DNA from 2 places in the Pseudonocardia nematodicida genome. Region 1 is predicted to be linked to the other one. Evidence: riboswitches for the same ligand, from Rfam matches in the RefSeq annotation. Region 1 holds a riboswitch; the other holds the start of a gene.
What was found. Region 1 has a riboswitch for S-adenosylmethionine ahead of thrC (threonine synthase). Riboswitches for the same ligand answer to the same signal wherever they lie in the genome.
Positions count from the first base shown of each region.

Region 2: it holds a riboswitch for S-adenosylmethionine, as region 1 does, so the genes downstream of both, WIS52_RS25760 (aminotransferase class V-fold PLP-dependent enzyme) here and thrC (threonine synthase) in region 1, are expected to answer to the same signal.

Region 1 covers NZ_JBEDNQ010000009.1:333,469-337,446, forward strand. Annotated here, with positions in the region: gene thrC (threonine synthase) at 239-1,507, opposite strand; SAM riboswitch class I at 1,514-1,662, opposite strand; gene holA (DNA polymerase III subunit delta) at 1,793-2,779, shown strand; gene rpsT (30S ribosomal protein S20) at 3,263-3,529, opposite strand.
Region 2 covers NZ_JBEDNQ010000012.1:123,585-127,562, forward strand. Annotated here, with positions in the region: gene WIS52_RS25750 (sensor histidine kinase) at 35-1,249, opposite strand; gene WIS52_RS25755 (response regulator transcription factor) at 1,395-2,036, shown strand; SAM riboswitch class IV at 2,072-2,186, shown strand; gene WIS52_RS25760 (aminotransferase class V-fold PLP-dependent enzyme) at 2,203-3,576, shown strand; gene WIS52_RS25765 (2OG-Fe(II) oxygenase) at 3,856-3,978, shown strand, end outside.

The sequences.
Region 1 (3,978 bases):
GTCCGGTGACGTCGCGATCACGGGCGACGACCCGGCCGGGCTGAGCCTGGTCGCCCGGGGCGCTCCGCAGCTGGCACCGGGCGGACGGGGCCGGCGCGCGCCCGGCCGCCGAGCACGATGTGCCCGGTCGGCCGGACAGAGTGCCCGGGCGGTGCGACCGCCCGGCGGTCGGCACGCGCCGCGGTGCGCCCGGTCCGGGGATGTGCCCTCGCCGTGCTCGTACCCGCCCGCCCCGGGGTCAGCCGCGCTGGGCCAGCGCCTCCCGCACGGCAGCGCTGGTCGAGGGCACCGTGGCGGTCGGGCCGACCTCGCCGGACACGGCGTCGAGGGTCTTCAGCCCGTCGCCGGTGATCATCAGGACGGTCTCGGCGTCCGGGTCGATCTTCCCGGCCTCGATCAGCTTCTTGGTGGTCGCGACCGTGACGCCGCCCGCGGTCTCGGTGAACACGCCCTCGGTGCGGGCGAGCAGCCGGATGCCCTCGACGATCTCGGCGTCGGTGACCTGCGCGATGGAGCCGCCGGTGCGGCGGACCGAGTCCAGCACGTAGGGGCCGTCGGCCGGGTTGCCGATCGCCAGCGAGCGGGCGATGGTGTCCGGCTTCTGCGGCTGAATGACATCGTGCCCGGCCTCGAACGCCGTCGCGACGGGCGAGCAGCCGGTGGCCTGGGCGCCGAACACGGTGTAGGGCGTCGGCTCGACCAGGCCGAGCTTGCCGAGCTCGGTGAACCCCTTGTCGATCTTGGTGAGCTGCGAGCCGGACGCGATCGGGACGACGACCTGCTCCGGCAGCCGCCACCCGAGCTGCTCGGCCACCTCGAACGCCAGGGTCTTCGAGCCCTCGGCGTAGTACGGCCGGACGTTGACGTTCACGAACGCCCAGTCCTCGTGCTCCGCGGCGAGCTCGGTGGCGAGCCGGTTGACGTCGTCGTAGTTGCCGTCCACCGCGAGCAGCGTGCCGCCGTACACCGCGGTGGTGACGATCTTCGGCTGCTCCAGGTTCGACGGGATGAGCACGACCGAGTCCCAGCCGGCGCGGGAGGCGGCGGCCGCGACGGCGTTGGCGAGGTTGCCGGTCGACGGGCAGCACAGCACCGAGAAGCCGAGCTCCCGCGCGGCGGCCAGCGCGACGGCGACGACGCGGTCCTTGAACGAGTGGGTGGGGTTGCCGGTGTCGTCCTTGACCCACAGCTTCCGGACGCCGAGCGCCTTCGCCAGGTTCTTCGCCTCGATCAGCCGGGTCAGGCCCGGCTCGGTGTTCGGGTGCTCCTGCACCGTCGAGGGCACCGGCAGGAGGTCCTTGTAGCGCCAGATCGACGTCGGACCGGCCTCGATCGACGCGCGGGTCACGGCCGGGAAGTCGTAGGCCACCTCGAGCGGACCGAAACACCGCGGACAGGCGAACTCCGCGGCCAGCGGGACCTCGTTCCGGCACTCGCGGCAGGACAGCGCCCGGGCGGAGCCCAGGTCGTAGCCGGAGGTCGTTTCGGGCGCAGCAGTGAGAGTCACGTGATCTCCTCATCTGTCCCGCCGAGGAGGCGGGTCGGAATTGGCACCGTGTTCGTCGACGTCCTCACCGCGGGCGTGCGGTGTGGGCGGATCGTCGTGCGACGCCGGTTGCCGGGGCTTCTACGGGCCGTTCCCTCTGCCCCTCTGGATGAGCCATATGTTGTTGTCCGCCCGGGATCGAGATCACCGGAGCAACGCGGACGGTACGGGAGCCGGGGTGGTCCTGGCCAGCCGATGCTCGCGGATCGGGACGCGGCTCACCGCCTGTCGGGGGTCTGGGCCACGATGGGTTCCGTGAGCAGGACGCGTGACACCGGCCCGCCCGCCCCGCTGCAGCTGGTGGTGGGTGACGAGGAGTTCCTGGCCGAACGGGCCGTGTCGGAGCTGGTCCGGCAGGCGCGCGAGCACGACCCGGAGACCGAGCTGCGCCGGTTCCGGACCTCCGAGGTCGTACCGGGGGACCTGGCCGGTCACCTGAGCCCGTCGCTGTTCGCCGAGGGCCGGGTGATCGTGCTCACGCACGCCCAGGACGCGACGAAGGACATGGTCGCCGCGGTCGCGGAGTACGTGAAGGATCCGGCCGAGGGCATCGTGCTGGTCGCCCAGCACGCCGGCGGGGCGAAGGGCAAGGCCCTGCTGGACCTGCTGCGCAAGGCCGGGGCCAAGGTCACCACCTGCAACCGGATCACCCGGGCCGACGAGCGCTCGGACTTCGTGCACGCCGAGGTCCGCCGGCACGGCGGCAGCATCACCGGCGGGGCACTGGCGGTGCTCGTCGAGGCGGTCGGCTCGGACCTGCGCGAGCTCGCCTCGGCCGCTGGCCAGCTCGTCTCCGACACCGGCGGGAAGATCGACGAGGCGGGGGTGCGCCGCTACCACCGGGGCCGCGCCGAGTCGTCCGGGTTCGCCGTCGCGGACGCGGCCGTCGCGGGGGATCGTCGTGGCGCGCTGGAGGCGCTGCGCTGGGCGTTCGTGCTCGGCGTGCCGCACGTCCTGATCGCGGACGCGCTCGCGGACTCGGTCCGCACGCTGGCCAAGGTCGGCTCGGCCGGGCGGGGGGACCCGAACCGGCTCGCCGGTGACCTCGGGATGCCGCCGTGGAAGATCCGCAAGGCGCAGGGCGTCGTGCGGCACTGGCGACCCGAGCAGCTGGCGGTCGCCGTGGCGGCGACGGCCCAGGTCAACGCGGACGTCAAGGGCGTCGCGGCCGACGCCGAGTACGCCCTGGAGCGCGCCGTGCTCGCCGTGGTGTCGGCCCGCAGCACCCGCTGACCCACCCACCGCCGGACACGGCCCGGCCCGCGCGGTCCCGGCCACCGCGCAGGCTCGGCCCCTGGCTCGGAGCGCGCCCGGGCCGGCAGCGGCCGAGCGGGCGCGACGTTCGCGCGGTGATCCGGAGTCTGCGCGCCGATCCGGAGCTCGCGCGCGCCATGACGCGCGCGTCCGCCGAACCGGCGCGCGGACACGTGGTCACCACGCGGCCGGGTGAGGATCGTCCGCGATCCCCGTCGAGATACGCCTGAGCGGGCGTCAGAGATCGACAACTCCCGCTCGTCCGCATCTCGGCGGATCCGGCGCCGGACGGGCCGGGGGTGCGCGCCGGAACGAGGCGGTCGGCGTCACCGCGCGGACGAACCGCGAGCGACGACCGCGCGAGTGCCGGTCCGCCCAGCCAGGCGTCCTGATACACCCCGACACACGACGACGGCGCCGCCCCTGGAGCGGGGCGACGCCGTCGTGCGGTGGTGCGAAGGCTCAGGCGCCGACCTTGTTCAGGCGCTTGGCCATGGCCGACTTGCGGTTCGCGGCCTGGTTCTTGTGGATGACGCCCTTGCCGGCCGCCTTGTCCAGGGCCTTCGCCGCCTTGCGCTGCGCCTCGGTGGCCGCGTCGCCGTTGCCCTGCTCGACGGCCTCGCGGAAGCGGCGGATCGCGGTCTTGACCGTCGACTTCACCGACTTGTTGCGCTGACGGCGCTTCTCGTTGGTCTTGACCCGCTTGATCTGCGACTTGATGTTGGCCACGTCTGCCTCTGGTCTTCCTGCCTGCTGGGTTCGGCTGGTCTGCTCGAGTCCGGTCCGCTCCGGCGGCACCGGATGGGAGTACCGTCCCGGTCGAGCACGCCGAGCGCTCAGCGGCCAAGGTTACCAGCGGCGTCGCGGCACCCGGGTCCGGGTCCGCGTCGCTGCCGAGCGGGCGCCGCGGACGACGCTGCCGACCTCACCAGGTGCGGTACGGGAGGAACCTACCGTCGAGCGTGATCACGGCGCGGTCGCCCTCCGGATCCGCGCCGCGTGGCAGGTCGGGGTCCGCGCCCGGGCCTCGTGACCCCGCAGGCCTTCGTCACCTCGCAGGGGCGTCCGCGACCTCGCAGGAGCCGCCACGCCTGCGAGGTCACCGGGAGCTCTGCGAGGTCGCCGGGTGTGACGTCGCGCGGCGCGCGCCTCCACCCGGGGGTGCGCCGCGCCGACAT
Region 2 (3,978 bases), on a different contig from region 1:
CAACTCTGCGGGGGAGCCGTCGTGTTTCCGGGACTCACGCCCTGCCGGTCGGGACGTACGCAGGCAGGGTCGCCTCGACCGCGAATCCACCCCCGTCGACGGACCGGTGCGCGATCGTCCCGCCGATCAGCGCCACCCGCTGCTCCAGCCCGCGCAGTCCGCGCCCCGACCCGCTCGCGACGAGCGCCGGCTCCGGCGGCCGCTGCCCGGCCGAGCTCCCGACGCCGACCCGGACCGCGCCGGTTCCGTAGTGGACGGTGACCGTGACGTCGGCACCCGGCGCGTGCTTGCCGACGTTGGTCAGCGACTCCTGGACGATCCGGTAGGCGGTCCGGGCGACCGTCGGGCTGATCCCGGCCGGGTCGCCGTCGACGTCGAGCCGTACCGCGCCGAGGCCGGTCGTGTCCCGGACCAGGTCGGCGATCTCGCCGGGCGGGCCGACGGAGTCCCGCGCCGCCGGGCGCGGGCTGCCGTCGGAGTGCAGCACCCCGATCAGGTCGCGGAGCTCCTGCAGCGCCCGCGTACCGGACTCCCGCACGCCCTCGGCGGCTCGTCGCACCGCCTCGTCGCGCGTGCTCGCGCTCAGCGCCGAGGCCTGCAGCACCATGCCGCTGATCCGGTGGGTGACGACGTCGTGCATCTCGGCCGCCAGCCGTCGTCGCTCCTCGGCGCGGACCTTGCCGGCGATCAGCACCTGCTCGCGCTCGGCGCGCTCCGCCCGGTCGCGCAACGACCGCTCCAGGCGGGCGCGCGAGTCGAGCCACAGGGCGGCGACCGCGGGCAGCAGCGTGCCGAGCAGTCCGAACGGGGTCACGTCCCAGGCCGGGGCCCAGAGCCGCGCGGCGAGCACGGTCAGCAGCGCGACGACGGGGTAGGCGATCCGTGGCCGCCACGCCAGCACCAGGTAGATGACCACCGCGGGAGCCGCCCGGGGGAACGACATCGGGCTGGCCGGATCGACCGGCACGAGCAGGCCGGGTGCGAAGGCCTCCGACCAGGCGATGGCCAGCGACGCGGCGACCGTGAGGGCGACGACCGCGGCCGGGACGACCCGCAGCAGCGGCAACGACAGGCTGACCAGCAGCGGCAGGACCAGTCCGGCCCAGGGGCCCAGCACCCCGTCGGTGGGCGGACCGGCCAGGTACACCCCGATGTCCGAGACGGCGAACACGACGCTCCCGGCCACGAGGACCCACAGCCGTGGCTCGCGCCGCGACGATACGGCGTCGTCGGTCGTTCCGGTCGTCACGAACACCAGCCTCCCCTCGGACCGATCGGACCGCTCCGGCCCGCGTCACCTGCACCCTCGCCGCCCGGCGGGCTCCGGGGGGATCACCGTAAGTCGACAGGGAACGTCGCCATCGGTCGCGGGCCTCGCTGCGATACTGCGTCACATGATCCGGCTGGTGCTGGTCGACGACGAGCCGATGGTCTGCGCCCACCTCACGACCATCCTCGAACAGGCCGACGACATCACCGTGGTCGGCAGCGCGCACGACGGCGCCGAGGCCGTCGAGGTGGTGCTGCGCGAGCGGCCCGATCTCGTCCTCACGGACCTGCGCATGCCCGGCGTCGACGGGCTCACCGCGATCGAACGGATCGCGGCGATGGTGAGCGCGCCCCCGGTCGTCGCCCTGACCACCTTCGACGCCGACGAGTACGTGCTGCGCGCGCTGCAGCTCGGCGCGGCCGGGTTCCTGGTCAAGACCACACCGCCGCAGGACCTGGTCGGGCTCGTCCGGGTGGCCGCCGACGGGCACACGGTGCTCTCCCCCGAGGCCGCCCGCCGCCTGGTGCACGCCTCCACCGGGCACCTCGACCGGTCGGCGAGGGCGCGGGAGCGGATCACCGGGCTCACCGATCGGGAGGTCGAGGTCCTGCGGTGCCTCGGCCGTGGCATGAGCAACGCCGACGTCGGCACGGCGCTGCACCTGTCCGAGGCGACGGTGAAGACCTACGTCTCCCGGATGCTGGTCAAGCTGGACTGCACCAACCGCACCCAGGCCGGCCTGCTCGCCGTCGAAGCGGGGTTGTGAGTCTCCGGCAGGTCCGTGCTAGCGTCCCGCCCGAAGGTCATGAGTGCCAGCGCGTAGCCCCGGCTTGCTGGCCGGCAACCCTCCACCACGGTGGGGTGCCCCGGGTGAGGACCTGACCGGCGCGACACCCGCGACCGGTAAGCGTGGACTCCCCGGAGGCCGGTTCATGACCGCTGCACTGCTGCCCGTTCCTTCCCTCGTCACCGCGACCGACACCCTGCCGCGCGTCGTCGGCGACGAGCTGCGCGTCCCGCTGGTCGACGGCCGGTCGGTCCGGTACTGCGACCTCGACTCGGCCGCCTCCACCCCCGCGCTCGACGCGGTCGCCGCGCACGTCGCCGAGGTGCTGCCCTATCTCGGCAGCGTGCACCGCGGCGCCGGCTACACCTCGCGGGTCTGCACGTCGTTGCTGGAGAACGCCCGCGCCGACGTCGGCCGGTTCGTCCGGGCCCGCGCGGACGACTGCGTGGTGTTCACCCGCAACACCACCGACGCGCTCGGCGTGCTGGCCCGCGCCGTGCCCGGCCCGGTCGTCACCCTCGACCTCGAGCACCACGCGACGCTGCTGGCCTGGCGGCACGGCGGGCACCGGGTCGTGCGGGCCGGACGGACCGTCGCCGACACCCTCGACGCGCTGCGCGCCGAACTCGCCGCCCGCCCCGACGCGGCGCTGGTCGCGGTCACCGGGGCGTCCAACGTGACTGGCGAGATCCTCCCCGTGGCCGAGATCGTCGCGATCTCGCACGCCGCCGGCGCCCGGGTCTGCGTGGACGCCGCCCAGCTCGCCCCGCACCGCCGCCTCGACCTGGCCGGCTGGGGCGCGGACTACCTGGTGCTGTCCGGGCACAAGATCTACGCGCCCTACGGCGCCGGCGTACTCGTCGGGCGCCGGGACTGGCTGGACGCGGCCACCCCGCACCAGGCCGGCGGCGGCGCCGTCCGGTCGGTCACCGTCGACGGCGACTCGACCTCGGCCGAGTGGCTGCCCGCACCGCAGCGGCACGAGGGCGGCACCCCGAACGTCCTGGGCGCGGCTGCGCTCGCCGCGGCCTGCCGCGCGTTGGAGCCGATCATCGATGACGCGGTGCCGGCGCACGAGCGGGACCTCGGCGACCGGCTGCGCGACGAGCTCGCCGGGGTGCCCGGTCTGCGGGTGCTGTCGCTGTTCGACTCCCCCGTCGACCGCACCGCGACCGTCAGCTTCACCCTCGGCGACCTGCCGCCCGGGCTGGTCGCGGCCGCGCTGTCGGCCGAGCACGGGATCGGCGTGCGCGACGGCCGGTTCTGCGCCCACCCGCTGCTGGAGCGGCTCAACGGCGGCGCCGACGCGGTCCGGGCCTCGCTCGGGCTGCGCACCCGCGAGTCCGACGTGGACCGGTTGGTGAGCGCGCTGCACGCGCTGGCACGGCGGGGTCCGCAGTGGACGTACGCGATCGTCGACGGGCGGTGGGCGCCGACGCCGGACCCGCGGCCGCTCGACCCGTTCGCGGGGACGCGGAGCGGCTCGGACGCACCGCTCCCGCCCGGCTGCGGGGGCTGAGCGGGCTCACTCCCCTTGCAGGCGCGGGATGCGGTGGACACGGCTACCGCGGACCCGCCCACACCGGACGAATCTCCGCCGAGATACGTCTCAGCGGGCCTCAGAGATCAACAAATCCCGCTGAGGCGTATCTCGTCGGGGATCTCCGCCCGGAACGCGTCGCCGGCGCGGCGCAGTTCTCGGGGCGCCTCGATGGTGCAGGGGCCGATCGAGCCGCAACCGGATCGTCGGACGTGGGGTTGGGGTGGGCACAGCACGTCGTGAGCTCGGAGGTACCCGATGACCACCACCACCGCCGCCCTTGATCTGGACACACTCGACTGGCCCCGGCTGTCCGACCGCCTGAACACCGACGGCGTCGCCCTCACCCCGCCGCTGCTCGAACCGCACAGGTGCGACGAG